DNA from 3 places in the Pseudomonas sp. LF020 genome. Region 3 is predicted to be linked to each of the others. Evidence: predicted binding sites of a transcription regulator. Region 3 holds the regulator's gene; each other region holds the start of a gene.
The links. The regulator FliA, encoded in region 3, starts transcription of late flagellar genes. The targets are predictions, from matches to a motif close to CTAAAGTTTNNNNNNNNNNNGCCGNTAA.

Region 1: the regulator FliA is predicted to act here: its motif matches at 3,370-3,397, upstream of ACU680_RS05410 (methyl-accepting chemotaxis protein).
Region 2: the regulator FliA is predicted to act here: its motif matches at 3,077-3,104, upstream of ACU680_RS10660 (methyl-accepting chemotaxis protein).

Annotation. Positions count from the first base shown of each region.
Region 1 is NZ_JBRFIX010000002.1:283,040-289,920, reverse strand. Features, by position in the region: gene ACU680_RS05435 (FMN-dependent NADH-azoreductase) at 1-434, opposite strand, end outside; gene ACU680_RS05430 (LysR substrate-binding domain-containing protein) at 560-1,468, shown strand; gene ACU680_RS05425 (MmcQ/YjbR family DNA-binding protein) at 1,465-1,824, shown strand; gene ACU680_RS05420 (DUF1294 domain-containing protein) at 1,966-2,394, opposite strand; gene ACU680_RS05415 (undecaprenyl-diphosphate phosphatase) at 2,391-3,221, opposite strand; gene ACU680_RS05410 (methyl-accepting chemotaxis protein) at 3,526-5,160, shown strand; gene pnuC (nicotinamide riboside transporter PnuC) at 5,355-5,918, shown strand; gene ACU680_RS05400 (AAA family ATPase) at 5,915-6,439, shown strand; gene fapA (functional amyloid chaperone FapA) at 6,775-6,881, shown strand, end outside.
Region 2 is NZ_JBRFIX010000004.1:1,922-8,802, reverse strand. Features, by position in the region: gene ACU680_RS10670 (amino acid adenylation domain-containing protein) at 1-444, shown strand, start outside; gene ACU680_RS10665 (SRPBCC family protein) at 467-934, shown strand; gene ACU680_RS10660 (methyl-accepting chemotaxis protein) at 1,081-2,961, opposite strand; gene ACU680_RS10655 (sigma-70 family RNA polymerase sigma factor) at 3,273-3,773, shown strand; gene ACU680_RS10650 (FecR domain-containing protein) at 3,773-4,774, shown strand; gene ACU680_RS10645 (TonB-dependent siderophore receptor) at 4,862-6,881, shown strand, end outside.
Region 3 is NZ_JBRFIX010000008.1:18,583-25,463, reverse strand. Features, by position in the region: gene flhA (flagellar biosynthesis protein FlhA) at 1-797, shown strand, start outside; gene flhF (flagellar biosynthesis GTPase FlhF) at 809-2,149, shown strand; gene fleN (flagellar synthesis regulator FleN) at 2,263-3,093, shown strand; gene fliA (RNA polymerase sigma factor FliA) at 3,090-3,830, shown strand; gene ACU680_RS19000 (chemotaxis response regulator CheY) at 3,997-4,368, shown strand; gene ACU680_RS18995 (protein phosphatase CheZ) at 4,386-5,174, shown strand; gene ACU680_RS18990 (chemotaxis protein CheA) at 5,211-6,881, shown strand, end outside.

The DNA.
Region 1 (6,881 bases), on a different contig from region 3:
GCATGAATGCCGCCGGAGGTGGAGACGATCACCACTTTCTTGCCACCGCACAGGCCTTCAGGGCCGGCTTCGGTGTAGCGGAAAGTCTGGCCGGCAACGGCGACGCGATCGATCCAGGCCTTGAGCTGGGTCGGTACGGTGAAGTTGTACATCGGCGCGGCGATGACGATGGCGTCGGCGGCGATGAATTCAGCCAGGGTCGAAGCGCTCAGCTCGGCTTCGTGCTGTTGTGCGGCGTTGCGCAGTTCAGCGGTAGTGCCGGCAGCCACCAGGGTGGTCGACGAGAAGTGGCTGATGGCGTCGGCAGCCAGGTCGCTGTAAGTCACCACGGCGGTTGGCTCGGCGGCTTGCCAGGCTTTGACGACTTGGCTGCTCAACTGACGGGAAGCGGAGTTGTCGCCCAGAATGCTCGAATCGATGTGCAGCAGTTTCATGTGGAATCTCCTGTAAAGAATCGCCGGCGGCGACGGAATGGAGACAATCCTACGGAAGAAACCAATAGCTGATTAGCTGCTGACAATGCGATAGTTCGTCCCACTGATAGAACGGTGGATTTTTGATGCAGGATCTCAACGATCTCTACTATTTTGCAAAGGTGGTCGAGGCCGGTGGATTCGCCGCAGCCGGGCGTTTGCTGGGCATTCCCAAGTCGCGCCTGTCACGACGCATTGCCGAACTCGAAGAACGCCTCGGCGCCCGTCTGCTACAACGCACCACGCGCCAGTTGAACCTGACCGCTGTTGGCGAGCGCTACCTGCGTCACTGTCAGGCGATGTTGCTGGAAGCGGAGATGGCCGACGAAGCGGTCGCCAGCATGTCCAGCGAGCCACGCGGCCGCTTGCGGGTGTCCTGCCCGACCGGTCTGGCGCGGGAAATGTTGCCGTGGGTGATCAGCGAATTCCTCGGCAAATTTCCTCAGGTGCAACTGGAGGTGGTGCTGCTCAATCGCCGGGTGGATCTGGTGGCCGAAGGCTTCGACGTGGCCCTGCGTGTACGCGAGCTGGGCGATGAAGATCCGTTGCTGGTGACTCGACGTCTGCGCCAGGCACAAATGGTTGTCGTCGCCAGCCCGGCCTTTGTCGAGGGCAAAACCATCAATCATCCACAGGATTTGAAGAACCTGCCGGTGCTCGGCGCGCTGGAGGCCGATCGCATGGTGCATGTGCGCTTGCTGGATGAGCAAGGCAACAGCGTCGAACTGAACATGGAGGCGCGGCTGGGCATCGATGACTTTATCGTGCGCAAAGCCTGTGTGCTGGCCGGCCAGGGTTTCACTCTGCTGCCGATGATGTATTGCGAAGCCGACCTTGAGAGCGGCGCGCTGGTACAACTGTTGCCCGAGTGGTCGTTGCCCGGCGGCTGGTTGCAGGCGGTGTATCCGCATCGGCGCGGGGTAATGCCGGCGGTGCGGGCGTGGATCGATCATCTGGTCGAATCGTTCAATGCGTGCGGGGAGCGGTTGTTATGAACAAGGGAAAAATGAACGAAGCGGACGTCGCCGCCTTTTGCCTGGCCTTGCCGGGCGCGCGGGAGGATTACAAATGGGGCGGCGTGCGGGTGTTCTCGATTGCCGGCAACAAGATGTTCGCCCTGCAAGGGTTGCGCGGGGACTCACTGGCGTTCAAGGTCGACAAGGATCTGTTTCTCGGCCATTGCGACCGCCCGGGTATTCACCCGGCCCCTTATCTGGCGCGGGCGCAGTGGATCATCATGCACCCGCCCTACCCGCTGGGCGCCGAGGAACTGCAGGGATTGCTGACGCGTTCGCACCAGTTGGTGGTGAGCAAGTTGCCGAAGAAAACCCAAATCGGATTACTGCTGTAAACCCGCCCCCTGTAGGAGCTGCCGCAGGCTCGGGCCGCGTTCGGACGATCTTTTGAATTTGATCTTTGAAAAAGCAAGATCAAAAGATCGTCCGAACGCGGCCCGAGCCTTCGGCAGCTCCTACAGGGGATTTTTGGTGATTCAGAACAGTGACAGCAGGTTCGAACCGAGAAACAACTGGTCGATCCAGAACACCTGATGCAGCGCCACAATCATCCAGAACAGAATCTGAAACGACACCTTGCGCGTCTTGTGCCGGAATACCTGTTGGGCGATCAGCGCACCGGGCCAGCCGCCGGCCAGTTCCAGCGCATGCAGGATGTTCTCCGGCGTGCGCCACGCATCGGCGCGGGCCTTGCGCTTGTCTGCCCAGTACATGAAAAACGCCAGCACGCTGACCACGCCATAAGCCGTCAACGGCACTAGCGAGATGCCGCGCAGCCACATCGACAGAGAGCCGAACAGTGGCAGCGCGCAGACGATCAGCAGCACTGCGAGTTTCAGTTTCAGATGCTGAACGCCGCCACCGGATGGGCGTCCATCCGGGCGGCGCGCGCGGGAATCACTCATGGTTTGGCCGCCGACCAGTCGACCCAGCCGAACTGCCAGGTCGCCAGAATCACCAGACCAAAAACAATCCGGTACCAGGCGAATGCCGCGTAACTGTGGCTGGCGATGAACTTGAGCAGACCGCGCACAGCAATCATGGCGAAGATGAACGCGGTGATGAAACCGATGGCGAACACCGGGAAGTCCGCCGGCACGAACAGCTGGCGATACTTGTAACCGGAGTACACTGCCGCACCGACCATGGTCGGCATCGCCAGGAAGAACGAGAACTCGGTCGCGGTCTTGCGCGACAGGCCGAACAACAGGCCGCCGATGATCGTCGAGCCGGAACGCGAGGTGCCGGGAATCATCGCCAAACACTGGGCGAAACCGACTTTCAGCGCGTCCTTCCAGGTGATCTCGTCCACGGTTTCGGCGTGCACTTCATGCTGGCGGCGTTCGGCCCACAACATGATCACGCCACCCACCACCAGCGCGGTCGCAACGGTGATCGGATTGAACAGGTATTGGTGGATCAGGTCGGCAAAAATCACCCCCAGCACCACCGCCGGCAGAAACGCGATCAGCAGGTTGGCGGTAAAACGCCGCGCACTCGGCTGGGTCGGCAAGCCGATCACCACGTCGAGAATCTTGCGGCGAAACTCCCAGACCACCGCGAGGATCGCGCCGAGCTGAATAATGATGTTGAACGCCATGGCCCGTTCGCCGCCGAAGTCGAGCAAGTCGGCAACAATGATCTGGTGTCCGGTACTGGAAATGGGCAAAAACTCCGTCAACCCCTCTACAACTCCAAGAATCAGTGCCTGCAAGGCGGTCCAAAGATCCATCAGTCCCCCAAAGAGCGATACACGGTGGCATGCCCCGATAATATTTTTTACGTTCACTGCGATCAGCGTAGCTGTTTGTTGCTGTACCGATTCCGCGCGCACAGCATCCACACGAAACGGTCAAAATTCCGTGAAATATCAATTCGGATTCAGGTTTTCACGCGCGGGGCCGAAATCCTAACAGACAAGCCTTAATAGTGCTGCGGCGTTATTCGACTTGGGTCGCGTATGCCTGACCACTGCAAACGTGGTTGGATGCTGGCGTTGATTTATTACAAGAAAAAGAAATCGGAGTGACAGCGTTATGAACAGCTTGCGCAGTGTGTCGATCAGCCGACGCTTGTGGCTCATTTTGATTGTGGCCATGGTCATGTTGTTGACCTTGGGCGTGTTGATGCTCAAGCAGATCCACGACGACCTGTACCACGCCAAGGCGCAGAAAACCCAGCATGTGGTGCAGACCGCCAGCGGCCTGCTGACCTATTACCACGACCTCGAAACCGCCGGCACCCTGACCCGCGACGCCGCGCAGAAACAGGCACTGACCGCGATTCGCGGCCTGCGCTACGACCAGAGCGACTATTTCTGGATCAACGACCTCACCCCCGTGATGGTCATGCACCCGACCAACCCCAAACTCGAAGGCCAGAACCTTTCGGCGATCCGCGATCCGGACGGTTTCGCGGTGTTCAACGAGATGGTTGCGATCGCCAAAAGCAAAGGCGCCGGCATGGTCGATTACCGCTGGCCCAAGCCCGGCGCCAGCGAGCCGGTGGCGAAAACCTCCTACGTGAAACTGTTCGAGCCGTGGGGCTGGGTGCTTGGATCGGGCGTTTACGTCGATGATGTGCAGAGCGAGTTCCGGGGGCAGTTGATCAAGGCTTCGGTGATTGGTTTGGTGATCGCCGTGATCATGGCCCTGCTGGTGATTTTGATTGCCCGCAGCATCGTCCGACCGTTGCAGGAAACCGTGAACGCCATGGCCAACATCGCCAGCGGCGAAAGCGACCTGACTCGCAGCCTCGATACCCATGGCCAGGACGAAGTCACGCAACTGGCGCATCACTTCAACGCCTTCACCGCCAAGTTGCGCCGGGTCATCGGTGACCTGCAGATTTCGGCCAGCGCGCTGGGCCAGTCGTCCAGTGAACTGGGCAACGATGCGACCCAGGCCCAGCAGCGCAGCCAACAGCAATCGCAGCAGATGGAACTGGTCGCAACCGCAATCAACGAAGTGACCTATGGCGTGCAGGATGTGGCGAAGAACGCCGAACATGCTGCTGCGGAAATGCGCGATGCCGAAGCTCAGGCGCAGCAGGGTCAGATCAACATCGACGGCAGCCTGCAACAGATCGACAAATTGTCTGGAACCATTGATCAGGCGGTCGAAGTGATTCGCACCCTGGCAGCCGAAAGCACGCAGATCGGCAGTGTGCTGGAAGTGATCCGTTCGATTGCCGAGCAAACCAACCTGCTGGCACTCAACGCGGCCATCGAAGCGGCCCGCGCCGGGGAACAGGGCCGGGGCTTTGCGGTGGTGGCCGATGAAGTACGGTTGCTGGCGCAGCGCACGCAAAAGTCGACGGCGGAAATCCAGAGCATGATCGAACGCCTGCAGAATCATTCCGAAGCGGCGGTGAAAGTCATTGGCGACAGCAGCAAGGCCTCGCAACTCACCATCGAACAGGCGGGATTGGCCGGCGCGAGCTTGAATGCCATCGGCCAGGCCCTGCGCAATCTCAATGGCCTGAACGCCTCGATTGCCAGCGCCACGCTGCAACAGGCGCATGTGGTCGAGGACATCAATCAGAACGTCACGCAGGCGGCCGGCCTGTCTCACAGCACGGCACTGGCGGCGGAGCAGTCGAGTGTGGCGAGCGTCAAGCTTGGGCAGTTGAGTGAACAGCTGAACCAATTGCTGCGCCAGTTCCGCGTCTGACCCCTCACCCTTGTGGGAGCGAGCTTGCTCGCGAAGGCTTGGTGTCAGTCGATAGAGTCGTTACTGATAAAACGCTTTCGCGAGCAAGCTCGCTCCCACGGGTGGACCAAGTGCTCCGTCAAAATCGGCAAGGCTCACTCCTGCAGGTTTTTCGGTACAATCCGCTCCCTCGTCAATTCCCCCAAGGAACCCCCATGTCCGGGCTTGAACTGTTTGCCGCCGCCCTCGGTGTGATCGCCGTCTGGCTGACGGTCAAACAGAATCCGTGGTGCTGGCCGGTCGGTCTGGTCATGGTGTTGCTGTACAGCTGGATCTTCTACGACGTGAAGCTGTACTCGGACATGTTGCTGCAAGTGATTTACGCCGCGCTGCAAGTCTACGGCTGGTGGCAATGGACCCGCGCCGGGACGATGCACGACGGGCGCGACGTCACGCGTCTGGACCGGCGCTCGATCCTGCTCGGCCTGAGCGTAGGCGCCCTCGGCAGCCTGCTGCTGGGCGCGGCCATGGCGCACTGGACCGACGCGGCGCAGCCGTGGCTCGATGCCGCACTGACGGCGTTCAGCCTGGTTGCGCAATTGTGGATGGCGCAGAAACGCCTGCAATGCTGGGCGCTGTGGTTCGTGCTGGATGTGATTTTCGTCGGCCTGTTCCTTTATAAGGGCCTGTACCTCACCGCCGCGCTGTATGCCTTGTTCACCCTGATTGCGCTGCAAGGCTGGCGCGAATGGCGCGCCGATCCGGCGTTGCAGCGATGAAGGTGGTTGTCCTCACCGGCCCGGAATCCACCGGCAAAAGCTGGCTGGCCGCTGGCCTTCAGGAGCGCTTTGGCGGCCTGCGGGTGGACGAATACGTGCGCTGGTTCATCGAGCAGAATCCACGCGATACCTGCCTCAACGACATCCCCGACATCGCCCGTGGGCAGTTGCAGTGGGAAGATCAGGCTCGGGCGCAGCAACCGCCATTGCTGATTCTCGACACCCATTTGCTGAGCAACATTCTGTGGAGCCAGACCCTGTTTGGCGATTGCCCGGCGTGGCTGGAAACCGAATTGCTGGCCCGGCATTACGACCTGCACCTGCTGTTGTCGCCGGAGCAGATCGACTGGACTGACGACGGCCAACGCTGCCAGCCGCAGCTCAGCGAACGCATGGCATTCTTTCAGGCCACCCGCGACTGGCTGGAACAGCACGGGCAACCGTTGCAGATCATTCAGGGCAACTGGGATGACCGGCGGTTTCAGGCTTTCGAAGCAGTCGCGCGTTTGATGGCTGATTGACCTGGCAAACAGCTCCTTTCGGGACCCAAGTGTCCATTCCTGAAACACCCGATCCCGCGCAAAGCAGCCGTTTAAATGGCCTTCATCATTCTGCAAGGGCATCTGTTACGCCAGTGAAACAGTCCCCGGCAAACCCTTGTTCCAGAGCTTTGCGCCGCCATTGACCCTGTGGGTGTCCGGGTGACTGTTTCAGCGCTGAAACAGCATTTGTATCAGCGCTGCACGGCCCATCGCCAACCCGTTGAAAACCAACAACAACTCAAAAGCGGCACAGCTTTCGCTCTCTCCTTCCCAACGCTGACAAGAGCCAGCCCACTGAAGAAGGAATTGCCGCCGTGGGGAATATCAATAAAGGCCTGACCTGCCTTCTGCTGATTGGATCAGCCGCCAGCACATTCATCAGTTTCAACGTTCAGGCCGAAGGCAATGGCGTGATCGTTCT
Region 2 (6,881 bases), on a different contig from region 3:
ATGCTCAAGGGTTCGATCCAGCTCGGACAGGTGCCGGCCTTCGCGCTGAATTTCGACCTGATGCCGGTGGACTTTCTCGCCCGCTTCATCGCCTTCCACGCCAGCCGTTACTCGAGCGAAAGAGCGGTGTTCAACCTGCACAACCCCGAGCCGCTGAGTTGGGACGCCTACGTCGCTTCGTTCCGCGAAACCGGCAGCGAGTTCTCGCTGGTCAGCGTCGCCGACTGGCAGCAGCAACTGGGCCGGGTCGACGCCGACAACGCGCTGTTCGGCGTGCTCGGTTTCTACCTCAACGGCTTCGAGGAAGACATCGGCGACATCTCCCTGATCGGCCACGCCAACGCCGAAGCCGGTGTGCAGCAGATGGGCGCGCAGTATCCGGAAAAATCTCCGGCGCTGCTGCGTCGCGGCTGCGATTACCTGAAACAGATCAACTTCATCTAACTCATCAAGAAGGAGCAACACCATGAGCAATCTGCAACCCGACACCCTGATCAAAAACCCGCACGGCTGCCACGTTGTGTCGTCGGTGGAAGTGCCGGCGGACGCAGCGCAGGTCTGGGCGGTGGTCGGCAATTTCGCAGGCTTCGACCGCTTCATTCCGGCGCTGTCACACATCGAGATGACCGGCGACGGCGTGTCTTCGCTGCGCAAGAAATTCTTCAAGGACGGCAACGTGGTGGTCGAACAACTCAACTCCCGCGATGAGCAGGCGCGCGCCATGACCTGGACCACGATCTACAACACGCTGGGCGTGGCGAATTTGTGGGCGGCGATGAACGTGGAATCGCTGGGGGCGGGTAAGTCGCGGGCGACCTGGACGATCATTGCCGAGCCGGCCAACGGAGGTGCCGAGGCGCTGCCGGGATTCAAGGATTTCGTGCAGGGGTTTGCCGATGATGCGATGGGGAATGTGCTGAAGCTGTTTGTCTAAGGCTTCGGATTTGCGGTGATTGCACCGCCGCTATCGCTGGCAAGCCAGCTCCCACAGGTTCCAGGTCGGTCACAGATGTTGTGTTCGCCAGAAATCCTGTGGGAGCGGGCTTGCCCGCGATGAACGATAACGCGGTCTGCCAGACGTCAGATCTTGAAGCTGTCCACCAACTGCTTCAGGCGATTGGCCTGCTGCGACAACGCATCACAATCCTTCAATGTTTCATTGAGGTTGGCCACGCTCTGCTGGTTCAGCAGGTTGATCTGGTTGACGTCGACGTTGAGGGTTTCCACCACCGCGGTCTGCTCTTCGGTTGCAGCGGCCACCGACTGGTTCATGCCGTCGATTTCGCCGATGCGCTGGGTCACGCTGACCAGGCGCAGACCGGCCTGATTGGCTACTTCCACGCTCTCTTCGCTGGACGCCTGACTGGCGTTCATGGTGGTCACCGCTTCACGGGAGCCGACCTGCAAGGAGGTGATCATTTTGTGGATCTCTTCCGCCGATTCCTGGGTGCGGTGGGCGAGGTTGCGCACTTCGTCCGCCACCACCGCAAAACCGCGTCCGGCTTCACCGGCACGGGCCGCTTCAATCGCCGCGTTGAGTGCCAGCAGGTTGGTCTGCTGCGAAATGCCTTTGATCACATCGAGGATGTGGCCGATGTTGTCGGTGCTGGCATTCAGGGTTTCGATCTGGGTGCACGACAGGCTGATCTTCTGCGACAGCTCGGTCATCGCCTGAATGGTCTGCTCGACCACCTGACGACCGTCATCGGCCTGCTCGCTCGCGCCGCTGGCGTGCTGCGAGGCATCGGCGGCGTTGCGGGCGATTTCCTGGGTGGCGGCGCCCAATTGGTTGATCGCTGCGGCGACACTGTTGGTGCGCGCGCTTTGCTCGTCGGAACCGACGATCGAGGCGTTGGACGAGGCCATCACGCGTTGCGACAGGTCGTGCACGTGACGGGTGGCCGACGACACTTCGGAAATCGACGCATGAATGCGCTCGACGAACTGGTTGAACGCGCTGCCCAGTTCGGCGAACTCATCCTTGCCTTCCACCACCAGACGCCGGGTCAGGTCGCCTTCGCCTTGAGCGATGTCCTGCATCGCGCGGCCCATGGTGGTCAGCGGACGCATCAGCACGTTGATCAGCAGGCTCAGCAGCAGCGCAATCGCAGCGACCGCGACGAACATTGCGATCAGCGCCGAAGTACGGAACTGGCTGAGGGCGGCGTAGGCCTTGTCACGATCGATCGACAGCCCGATGTACCAGTCGGCATTCGGCAAACCGCTGACCGGGGTGAACGACAGGATGCGTTCCTGGCCGTTGAGCACCACGTTCTGGTTGCCCTTCTCGATGCGCACGCCGGAATTCGGGTAGATGTCCTTGAGGTTCTTCATCACCTGGTCTTTGTCCGGGCTGACGATCACCTGACCGTCGCCGCTGACCAGGAACGCGTGGCCGAGGCCACCGAAGTCCACCGAATTGATGATCTTCACCAGGGTTTCCAGGCTCAGGTCGCCACCGACCACACCCAGCAGTTCGCCATTCTTTTTTACCGGCATGGCGATGGTCACCACCAGACCACCGACCGCCGCCATGTACGGCGGGGTCAGCATGGTTTTGTCAGCAACGACTGCTTGCTTGTACCAAGGGCGCTGACGCGGGTCGTAGCCGTCGGGCATCTTCGCGTCAGGGCGCTGAGTGAACACCCCGTTGGCCTGGCCGACGTAGGTGAACTGAAAGTTCGAGGTGAAGGCCGGTTGATCGACCAGCCCCGGGAAGTCGGCGTCTTTGCCCTGATGGGCAACGTTCTGCGCGAGGTTTTCCAGCACCAGAATTCGCCCGCTCATCCAGTTCTGCACGCTGCTGGCGGTCAGATCGCCGGCCTGCTGCACGGACGACTGGAGGTTCTGGCGAATGGTGTTGCGCTGCAGATAGTCGTTGTAGAGGGTGAACAAAGCGAAAGCCAGGACCACGACGCCCGAGGCGGCCAACAGGATTTTATGGCTGAACTTGAGATTCATTTCATGGGACTTCTTATGCAAAAGTGGGGATGCGTTCCGGGATGCAACATTCCATGTACAGCGCAGGCGGCGTTCTGACGGCCGCTCTACTTTGGTGCACGCATGTCTCACCAGTCTGTCGGCACCATTCGCGGAAATCTTAGGGCTGCGTGGGAAATGGCCTGCATTTCTGTCAGATTCCCGCCGAACGGCGTGCCAGAGCGTTCGCCACGAAGTTTTTTTGCTGGATCTCCGAGCGGAGGTTGCAAAATTCGCAGCCCCTGATAAAAATGCGACTAATTATCATTTGTGACGTTCGGGCTGTCGCGTTCATGTCCTCACCTGAGTTTGCAGTGCAGGCGCTTTACAGAAGTCATCACGGCTGGCTCAACGCTTGGCTGCGGGCGCGGCTGGGTAACGCCGCGGATGCCGCGGATCTGGCCCAGGACACCTTCGTCCGTCTGATACAGCGCAGCGAACGTCTTGAACTCAAGGCGCCTCGCGCATTTTTACGCACCATCGCCCGGGGTCTGGTGATCGACCATTGGCGTCGTGAAGAAATCGAACGCGCCTATCTCGAAACCATCGCCCACTTGCCCGAAGCCGAAACCCCGAGCGCCGAAGCCCGCGCGTTGGTGATCGAGTTGCTTGAGAGCGTCGCGCGTATGCTCGAAGGCTTGCGCCCGAAAGTCCGTCAGGCGTTTCTACTGGCGCAGTGCGAAGGTTTGACTCACAAGCAGATCGCTGCGCAGATGGACTTGTCACTGCGTTCAGTCGAACGTTACGTCGCCGATGCGCTGTATCACTGCTATGTGTTGCGGTACGAAGTCTGATGCCTGTGGATAACAACGCAGCCGGGCGCCGCACCGAGCCGCAACAACAGGTGGTCAAGCAAGCCATTCACTGGTTGCTGCGGCTGCGCAACAACCATGGCAATGCGCGCCTGAGTCATCAGTGCGACGCGTGGCGCGCCGAACATTATGAGCATGAACTGGCCTGGCAGCGCGTGCAGTCGCTTCAGGCTGAGCTGAGCCATAACCTGCGCACCGTGCCCGGCGCCCAGGTGGCGTTCAATACGCTGGAAAACAGTGCGCAAGGGCTGGGGCGGCGACAAGCCTTGAAGCTACTGTCTGGCGCGGTGCTGATGGGCTCTGCGGCATGGCTGGCCAAGGACACCTCCGTCTGGCAGCAGTGGCGCGCTGATTACGCGACGGCGACCGGCGAGCGCCGCAGCTTCCAGTTGCCCGATGGCACGCGGATCGAGCTGAACACTGCCAGCGCAGTGGATCTGGATTACACCGCGCAGCAGCGGCTGATCAAACTCACTCGCGGCGAAATCATCGTCACATGCGGCGGTAACGATGAAGGCGCGGCGTTCAACCGGCCACTTCGCGTGCAAAGTCGTCACGGAAGTTATGAGCCGATAAAAGCCCGCTTCATCCTGCGTCAGGACAACGATTGCACGCGACTCACCGTCAGCTCAGGGAGCGTCGCCATCCGCAGCGGCGCAACCTCGGTCGAGGCGCTCGCCGGGCAGACCTATCTGATCGATCACCATCAGGTGCGCCCGGCACTTTCACTGAATATGGAGGCGGGTGCGTGGGTCGACGGTTTGATCGTCACTCGCAACATGCGCCTGGGCGATTTCCTCAATGAAGTCGGGCGTTATCGTCAGGGTTTTGTGACGTGCGCGCCGCAGGTGGCGGACTTGCGCCTGTCCGGAGTGTTCCGCCTGGAGGACACCGACAAGTTGCTGGCCATCCTGCCGCAGACGTTGCCGGTGCAATTGCGTTATCGCACCCGTTGGTGGGTCACGCTGGAAGCAGTGACCTGAATTTATTTTGGCGGGTTTTCGCGACAAGTCCGGCTTGGTCAGTAAGCACTTCAACTCAGCCTTTGCGACTTGCCACGGAAACCTACAATGACTGTCCGCATCACCTGTAAGAACCCGCTGAATTTCACTGCCGAATCGGGCCTGCTGCGCCACGCCATTCGCGCCGCCCTGCTCTCCACCGTTCTGGGTGCCGGTGCATTGCCCGGCATTAGCCTCGCCGCCAACACCAGTGAAGCGAGCAGTCATCGCTACAACATCGCCGCCGGCCCGCTGGGCGAAGCGCTGAACCAGTTTGCGCGCCAGGCGGGCATCACCTTGTCGATGACCCCGCAGCAAACGCAGGGGCGACAGTCTCCGGGCGTACAGGGCGAATATTCAACCGATCAGGCGCTGAACCATTTGCTCAGCGGCTCGGGGCTGGAAGCGCTCAGCCAGGACGGCAGCAGCTACATCCTGCACTCAGTAAGCGATAGCGCCGCACTGGCGCTGCCGACCACCGACATCAAAGGCTTCGCCCTCGGCAACGCGCTGGGCAGCATGGAAGGCTACAACGCCACCCACAGTCAGATCGCCACCAAGACCAGTACCGCGTTGCTGGAAACTTCGCAAAGCGTGTCCGTGGTCACTCGCGAGCAAATGGACGATCAGGGCTCACAGACTGTCTCCCAGGCGATGCGCTATACCCCCGGGGTGCTGACCAACCCTTACGGCGCGACCCATCGTTACGACTATGTGGCGATGCGCGGTTTCAACGACGGCTCGGTGGACAACATCTATCTCGACGGCCTCAAGTCGATGGGCGACAGCGGCACCTACAGCACCATGCAGGTCGATCCGTATTTCCTTGAGCGCGTGGATATTCTCAAAGGCCCCTCGTCAGTGTTGTACGGTCGCAGTTCGCCCGGTGGACTGGTGGCGCTGACCAGCAAAAAGCCGTTGTACGAGGCCTATCATCAGGTTCAGGCCACGGTCGGTACCCAAGGTCAACGCGGGATCGGTTTTGACTTCAGCGGTCCGGTCGATGACGACAAGCGCATTGCCTATCGTCTGACCGGTTTGACCGATCAGTCCGACACGCAATTCGACCACAACAAGGAAAAACGCTTCGCCCTCGCCCCGACTCTGAGCATCGATTTCACTGAAGACACCTCGCTGACGCTGCAGGCGTATCTGCAACATGATCCGGATGGCGGCTACCACGGCGGCGTGCCAGCAGACGGGACGATTCATCAGCGCAACGGCAATCGTATCTCGCCGCACTTCTTCGAGGGCGAGCCGGGAATTGATGGTTACTCGCGGGATCAGCAGTCGTTCGGCTATCAGTTCGAACATCGCTTCAACGATGTCTTCACCGCACGGCAGAACTTCCGTTACCTCGACTCCAAAGTGAACATGGATCAGGTTTACGCCTATGGCTGGACGACGCCGACCAGCAATGAACTGAACCGCTACTACACCGGCGGCGATGAACGTCTGCATGCGTTCATCGTCGACAACATGCTGCAGGCCGAATTCTTCACCGGGGCTACCAAGCACACCGTGTTGATGGGTGCGGACTATCAGCGGCGCAAAACGGTGGTCGACTGGACCAGCGGCGGTCTGGCGCCGATCAATGCGTTCAATCCGGTCTACGGCAACTCGGCGATCGACCTGTACGGCGAGACCAGTTACCTGCGACGCCTGGAGCAAACCGGCGTGTACCTGCAGGATCTGATCGAGATGGACCAATGGCGCTTCTCGCTGGGTTTGCGGCAGGACTGGGTCGAGACCTCGGATGAGAACCGTATCGCCGAAGCGGGCCGTCCGGTGGGCACGGAAATCAATGACCGCCGCACCAAAGTGACCGGTCGCGCTGGCGCGTTGTATCTGTTCGATAACGGCCTGGCGCCGTACATCAGCTATTCCGAGTCGTTTAACCCGAACTCGTATGCCGACAGCGCCGGCAATCCGCTGCCGCCGACCGATGGTACGCAATGGGAAGTCGGCCTGAAGTACCAGCCGCCGGGCACCGACAACCTGTTCACCGCCTCGCTGTTCCGCATCGATCAGGAAAACCTGGCGACCAAACTGCCGCAGGAAAACTTCTATCGCGCTGTAGGCGCTGTCC
Region 3 (6,881 bases):
GCGAACTGGCGATCAACCCGGGGCAGGTCTACGGCACGCTCAACGGCATTACCGCCAAAGATCCGGCTTTCGGCCTCGAGGCGGTGTGGATCGAAGTCAGTCAGCGTGCGCAGGCACAATCGCTCGGTTACACCGTGGTCGACGCCAGTACCGTGGTCGCAACTCACTTGAACCAGATTCTGTACAAGCACTCCAGTGAGCTGATTGGCCACGAGGAAGTGCAGCAACTCATGCAATTACTGGCCAAAAGCTCGCCGAAACTGGCTGAAGAACTGGTGCCGGGGGTGGTGTCGCTGTCGCAACTGCTCAAAGTGTTGCAGGCGCTGCTGGCCGAACACGTGCCGGTGCGCGATATCCGCAGCATTGCCGAGGCTATCGCCAACAACGCCGCCAAGAGTCAAGATACCGCCGCCTTGGTGGCCGCAGTGCGCGTCGGCGTATCCCGCGCCATCGTCCAAAGCATTGTAGGCACTGACTCCGAGCTGCCTGTGATCACCTTGGAACCAAGGTTGGAACAAATATTGCTCAATAGTCTGCAGAAGGCAGGACAAGGCTCTGAAGAGGGCGTTCTGCTGGAGCCAAGCATGGCCGAGAAGCTGCAGCGTTCGCTCATCGAAGCGGCGCAGCGTCAGGAAATGCAAGGTCAGCCGGTGATCCTGTTGGTAGCAGGCCCGATCCGCGCGATGCTCTCGCGTTTCGGTCGCCTCGCAGTCCCGGGGCTGCACGTGCTGGCCTACCAGGAAATACCGGACAACAAGCAAGTGACCATCGTTGCGACAGTAGGGCCCAACGGCTGAGGTAGTGGTTTATGCAAGTTAAGCGTTTCTTTGCCGCCGATATGCGTCAGGCCATGAAGCTGGTTCGTGATGAGCTGGGCGCTGATGCCGCCATCATTGGCAACCGCCGCATTGCCGGCGGTGTCGAGCTGACGGCGGCACTGGATTACAAATTGTCGGCGCTGGCGCCACGGGTTCCGAACATGGAACTCGAGGACGAGCTGCGCAAGACCCAGTCGCGCATCGTCACCGCCCAGGCCGAGCTGAGCCTGCGTGGCGAAGCCGACGGCAACACCAATCGCCAGTTGTTCGCCGGGCTGCCGTTGACGGCCGGCCTGCCGCTGACCGCTGCCGAGCCGTTGAGCGAACCGACTTACTCCGCCCCGGCGCGTCCGGCTCCGGCACCTGCACCGGCGTCCGCTGGTGTCGATCCGCGTGCTTTGGATTCGATGCGTTTCGAATTGAACAGTCTGCGTGAGCTGATGGAAGTGCAGCTCGGCACGCTGGCCTGGAATCAGCTGCAAGGCAGCCGTCCGGCCCAAGCCAATCTGTATCGCCGCCTGCAACGCATCGGTCTGTCCGGGCCGTTGTCGCGCGATCTGCTGGCGATGATCACCGACATCGAGGAGCCGCGTCAGGCCTGGCGCATGCTGCTCGCACACCTGGCGCGGATGATTGCCGTACCGGAAGTCGAGCCGCTGGAAGAGGGCGGGGTGATTGCCATGGTCGGCCCGGCCGGCATGGGCAAGACCACCACCCTGGCCAAACTCGCGGCGCGCTACGTGCTCAAGTACGGCGCGCAGAATGTCGCGCTGGTGAGCATGGACAGCTTCCGCATCGGCGCGCAGGAACAACTCAAGACCCTGGGGCGGATTCTCAATGTGCCGGTAACGCACGTCGATCCGGGCCAGTCGCTGGTGCAGGCGCTCGACCCACTGCTGCGCAAACGCGTGGTGCTGATCGATACCGCCGGCCTGCAGGCCAGTGATCCGGCCCTGCGCATGCAACTGGAAAGTCTGGCCGGGCGTGGTATCCGTTCAAAAAATTATCTGGTGCTGGCAACCACCAGCCAGAAACAGGTTCTAACCGCCGCTTATCACAGTTACAAGCGTTGCGGGCTAGCCGGCTGCATCCTGACTAAACTGGATGAGACGGCCAGCCTTGGCGAAGTGTTGAGCCTGGCGATCAGTCATGAACTGCCGGTCGCGTACCTGACCGACGGCCCACGGATTCCGGATGATCTGCATCTGCCGCGCCGTCATCAACTGGTCAGCCGCGCCGTCAGCGTGCAAATGCAGGAAGAACCCAGCGAAGAAGCCATGGCTGACATGTTCGCTGATATCTATCACAGCCCGACCAAGCAGGTTGGCTGAGGTAATGAACAGTTTTTGTACCTACATCGATGGTCTGCCATGCATTGTTCCGGTTGTGAACGCGCAGCCAGTAATGTGGCCTCCGTCTATGCAAGACAAGGTAAAGAAATAACATGGGCAGCATGCATCCCGTACAGGTGATCGCGGTGACCGGCGGCAAAGGTGGCGTCGGCAAGACTAACGTGTCAGTGAACTTGTCTCTGGCGCTGGCAGAGCTTGGCCGTCGGGTCATGCTGCTGGACGCTGACCTGGGGCTGGCGAACGTTGACGTTCTGCTGGGACTGACCCCCAAACGTACTCTGGCCGATGTGATCGAAGGCCGCTGTGAGCTGCGCGACGTGTTGTTGCAGGGGCCCGGCGGGATCCGCATCGTGCCGGCCGCTTCCGGCACCCAGAGCATGGTGCACCTGAGCCCGGCGCAACATGCCGGTCTGATTCAGGCCTTCAGCGACATCGGCGACAACCTCGATGTGCTGGTGATCGACACCGCTGCGGGTATTGGTGACTCGGTAGTCAGTTTTGTCCGCGCCGCCCAGGAAGTGTTGCTGGTGGTCTGCGACGAGCCGACCTCGATCACCGACGCCTACGCGCTGATCAAACTGCTCAACCGTGACTACGGCATGAACCGCTTCCGCGTCCTCGCCAACATGGCGCAGAGCCCGCAGGAAGGGCGCAATCTGTTCGCCAAGTTGACCAAGGTCACGGATCGCTTCCTCGACGTCGCCTTACAATACGTCGGCGCGGTGCCGTACGACGAAAGCGTGCGCAAGGCCGTGCAGAAGCAGCGAGCGGTCTATGAAGCCTTTCCGCGTTCCAAGTGCGCGCTGGCGTTCAAGGCGATCGCGCAGAAGGTCGATACCTGGCCGCTGCCTGCCAACCCGCGCGGTCACCTGGAGTTTTTCGTCGAGCGCCTCGTGCAGCAAACGGCAGGGCCTGTGTTATGACCGCCAGCGGTATGAACTACTACAAGAAGTCGGCACGTGACGCGCAATACGAGTTGATCGAGCGTTACGCGCCACTGGTCAAGCGCATTGCCTATCACCTGCTGGCACGCTTGCCGGCGAGTGTGCAGGTTGAAGACCTTATTCAGGCCGGGATGATCGGCCTGCTCGAAGTCTCGACCAAATACGACGCCAGCAAAGGCGCCAGTTTCGAAACGTACGCGGGCATTCGAATCCGCGGCGCGATGCTCGACGAAGTGCGCAAAGGGGATTGGGCACCGCGCTCGGTTCACCGCAACACCCGTATGGTCAGCGACGCAATTCGCGCAATTGAAGCTAAAACCGGCCGTGACGCTAAAGATCACGAGGTTGCGGCCGAACTCCAATTGAGTCTCGACGATTACTACGGGATTTTGAATGACACCCTGGGCAGCCGGCTGTTCAGTTTCGACGACCTGTTGCAGGACGGCGAACACGAAGGGCTGCACGAGGATGGCGCCAGTGCTCATCTTGAGCCGTCACGCGATCTGGAAGATGAACGCTTCCAGGCGGCGCTGGCGGACGCGATTGCCAATTTGCCGGAGCGTGAGCGACTGGTGTTGGCGCTGTACTACGACGAAGAACTGAACCTCAAGGAAATCGGTGAAGTCCTTGGCGTCAGTGAATCGCGGGTCAGCCAGTTACACAGCCAGTGCGCGGCCCGTTTGCGGGGGCGTTTGGGGGAGTGGCGAGCGCGCTGAAGGCAGTGTGGGGACACTGCGAACGAGGCTGGTGCGGTGATGAACGGCACCGGTCTTGCTCTGTTGTGCTCCAGACAGTCTTCGAGTGCTGCGCCGATTGATTGAAGTGGCGCGTCCAGGTGCTGGGCGCGTTTAAGACTGCTTGGAGGTCGAATTGAACAAAGACATGAAAATCCTCATCGTTGATGACTTCTCAACGATGCGGCGGATCATCAAGAACCTGCTGCGCGATCTCGGGTTCACCAACACCGTCGAGGCCGACGATGGCACGACCGCCATTCCGGTGCTCAACAGCGGCAGCATCGACTTTCTGGTAACGGACTGGAACATGCCGGGCATGACCGGTATCGACTTGCTGCGCCACGTGCGTGCCGATGAAAAACTCAAGCATCTGCCGGTGCTGATGGTGACCGCTGAAGCCAAGCGCGAGCAAATCATCGAGGCCGCTCAGGCCGGTGTGAACGGCTACGTGGTCAAACCTTTCACGGCTCAGGCGTTGAAAGACAAAATCGAGAAGATTTTCGAACGCATCGGCTGATGACGCGCGGGGGAGCTATGGAGCATAACGAATCTTCACAGGGCGATTTCGAGTCGACCCTGAAAAAACACGCGGTCGAACTGGTCGAGAGCCTTGAAAAAGGCAGGTTCGGCGACGCTGTGCAACTGATCCATGAGCTCAATCAGACCCGTGACCGCGGCCTGTATCAGGAAGTGGGCAAGCTCACACGCGAACTGCACAGTGCGATCGTCAATTTCCAGATCGATCCGCACATGCCGCAGGCCGAGGAAGTGTCGCAAATCACCGACGCCACCGAACGCCTGGGCTATGTGGTCAAGCTGACCGAAGCCGCGGCCAACCGCACCATGGATCTGGTGGAAAGCGCCACGCCGGTGGTCAATGGCCTGGCTGAAGAAGCCCAGGCGCTGAGCACCGATTGGGGCCGCTTCATGCGTCGCGAGGTCGGGGCTGAAGAGTTCCGCGAGCTGGCGCGCCGGGTCGACGGTTTTCTGTCACGCAGCAGCACGGACAACCGTGCGGTGTCGAGCAATCTGAACGACATCCTGCTGGCTCAGGATTATCAGGACCTCACCGGTCAGGTGATCAAGCGTGTGACCCAACTGGTCACCGAAGTCGAAAGCAATTTGCTCAAACTCGTCCTCATGGCCAGTCAGGTGGACCGCTTTGCGGGCATCGAACACGACCGCGCCGCGATGCTTGCAGAAAAAGATCCACAAAAACATCTCTCGCAGGGTGAAGGTCCGCAGATTCATGCCGATAAACGAGAAGACGTTGTGTCCGGTCAGGACGATGTGGACGATTTGTTATCCAGCCTTGGATTTTGAGTTTTAGGTTTTTAGACCTGTAGGAGCACCCCATTAATGAGCTTCGGCGCCGATGAAGAGATCCTTCAGGATTTCCTGGTTGAGGCCGGCGAGATTCTTGAGCAACTGTCCGAACAACTGGTCGAGCTGGAAAGCCGCCCGGATGACGCAGATCTGCTCAACGCAATTTTTCGCGGTTTCCACACTGTAAAAGGGGGCGCCGGCTTCCTTCAGCTCAATGAGCTGGTGGAGTGCTGTCACATCGCCGAAAACGTGTTCGACATCCTGCGCAAGGGTGAGCGTCGCGTTGATGCAGAACTGATGGACGTGGTGCTTGAAGCACTGGACGCGGTGAACAGCATGTTCAGCGAAGTCCGTGAACGTGCACCGATCACTGCCGCTACCCCGGAACTGCTGGCCGCGCTGGCGCGTCTGGCCGAACCGCAATCGGCTGACGAAGCCCCGGCTTCGCCGGTGGCCGAGATGATCGAAGAGCTGGTCGTCGAAGGCGATTCGAGCGATTCGGGCGACATCACCGATAACGAATTCGAACAGCTGCTCGATTCGCTGAACGCCGTCAAGGCCGAAGCCGAAGCGCCGATTGCTGTGGCATCTGCGCCGGTTGCCGATGCGGCCGCCAGCGATGAAATCACCGACGCTGAATTCGAGTCCTTGCTCGATCAGTTGCACGGCAAAGGCCAGTTCGCGCCGGACGCCGTGGCACCGACGGCGGCCGCTGCGGCGGCACCGGCGGCGGGCGATAGCTCGGACATCACCGACGACGAATTCGAAGCACTGCTCGATCAGTTGCATGGCAAGGGCAACTTTGCCGTGGAAGCGCTGGAGTCGGCGATCGCCTCGGCACCGGTTGCGCCTGCCGCACCGGCGGCCGCCGCTGCCGGCAGCGATCTGATCAGCGATCACGAATTCGAATCGCTGCTCGACGAATTGCACGGCAAAGGCAAGTTCACCGACGTTGGCGCCGCTGCTGCGAGCACCGCATCGACCGTGGCTGCATCTGCCGCCAAGGCTGCTGCCGCTCCAGCCGCTCCAGCCGCTGCGCCGAAGGCTGCACCCAAGCCTGAGCCGAAGGCCGAAGCGCCAAAACCGGCCGCCGCTGCTGCTGCACCGGCCCCTGCCCGCGCTGCCGCGGCGCCGCCACCGGAAAAACCGGCGAGCGAAGCCGAGACCACCGTGCGGGTCGATACCGCGCGTCTCGACGAAATCATGAACATGGTCGGCGAACTGGTGCTGGTGCGTAACCGTCTGGTGCGCCTGGGTCTCAACAGCGGCGACGAAGCCATGTCCAAGGCCGTGTCGAACCTCGACGTGGTCACGGCTGACTTGCAGACCGCGGTGATGAAGACCCGGATGCAGCCGATCAAGAAGGTCTTCGGGCGCTTCCCGCGTCTGGTTCGCGACCTCGCGCGTCAGCTCAAGAAAGAGATCAACCTGGAACTGGTGGGTGAAGAAACCGACCTCGACAAAAACCTTGTCGAGGCCCTGGCCGACCCGCTGGTCCACTTGGTGCGTAACGCTGTCGACCACGGCATCGAATCGCCGGAAGAACGCGAAGCTTCAGGCAAGGCCCGTGGCGGTCGCGTGGTACTTGCAGCCGAGCAGGAAGGCGACCACATCCTGCTGTCGATCTCCGACGACGGCAAGGGCATGGACCCGAACGTGCTGCGTTCGATCGCGGTAAAACGCGGTGTGATGGACAAGGACGCG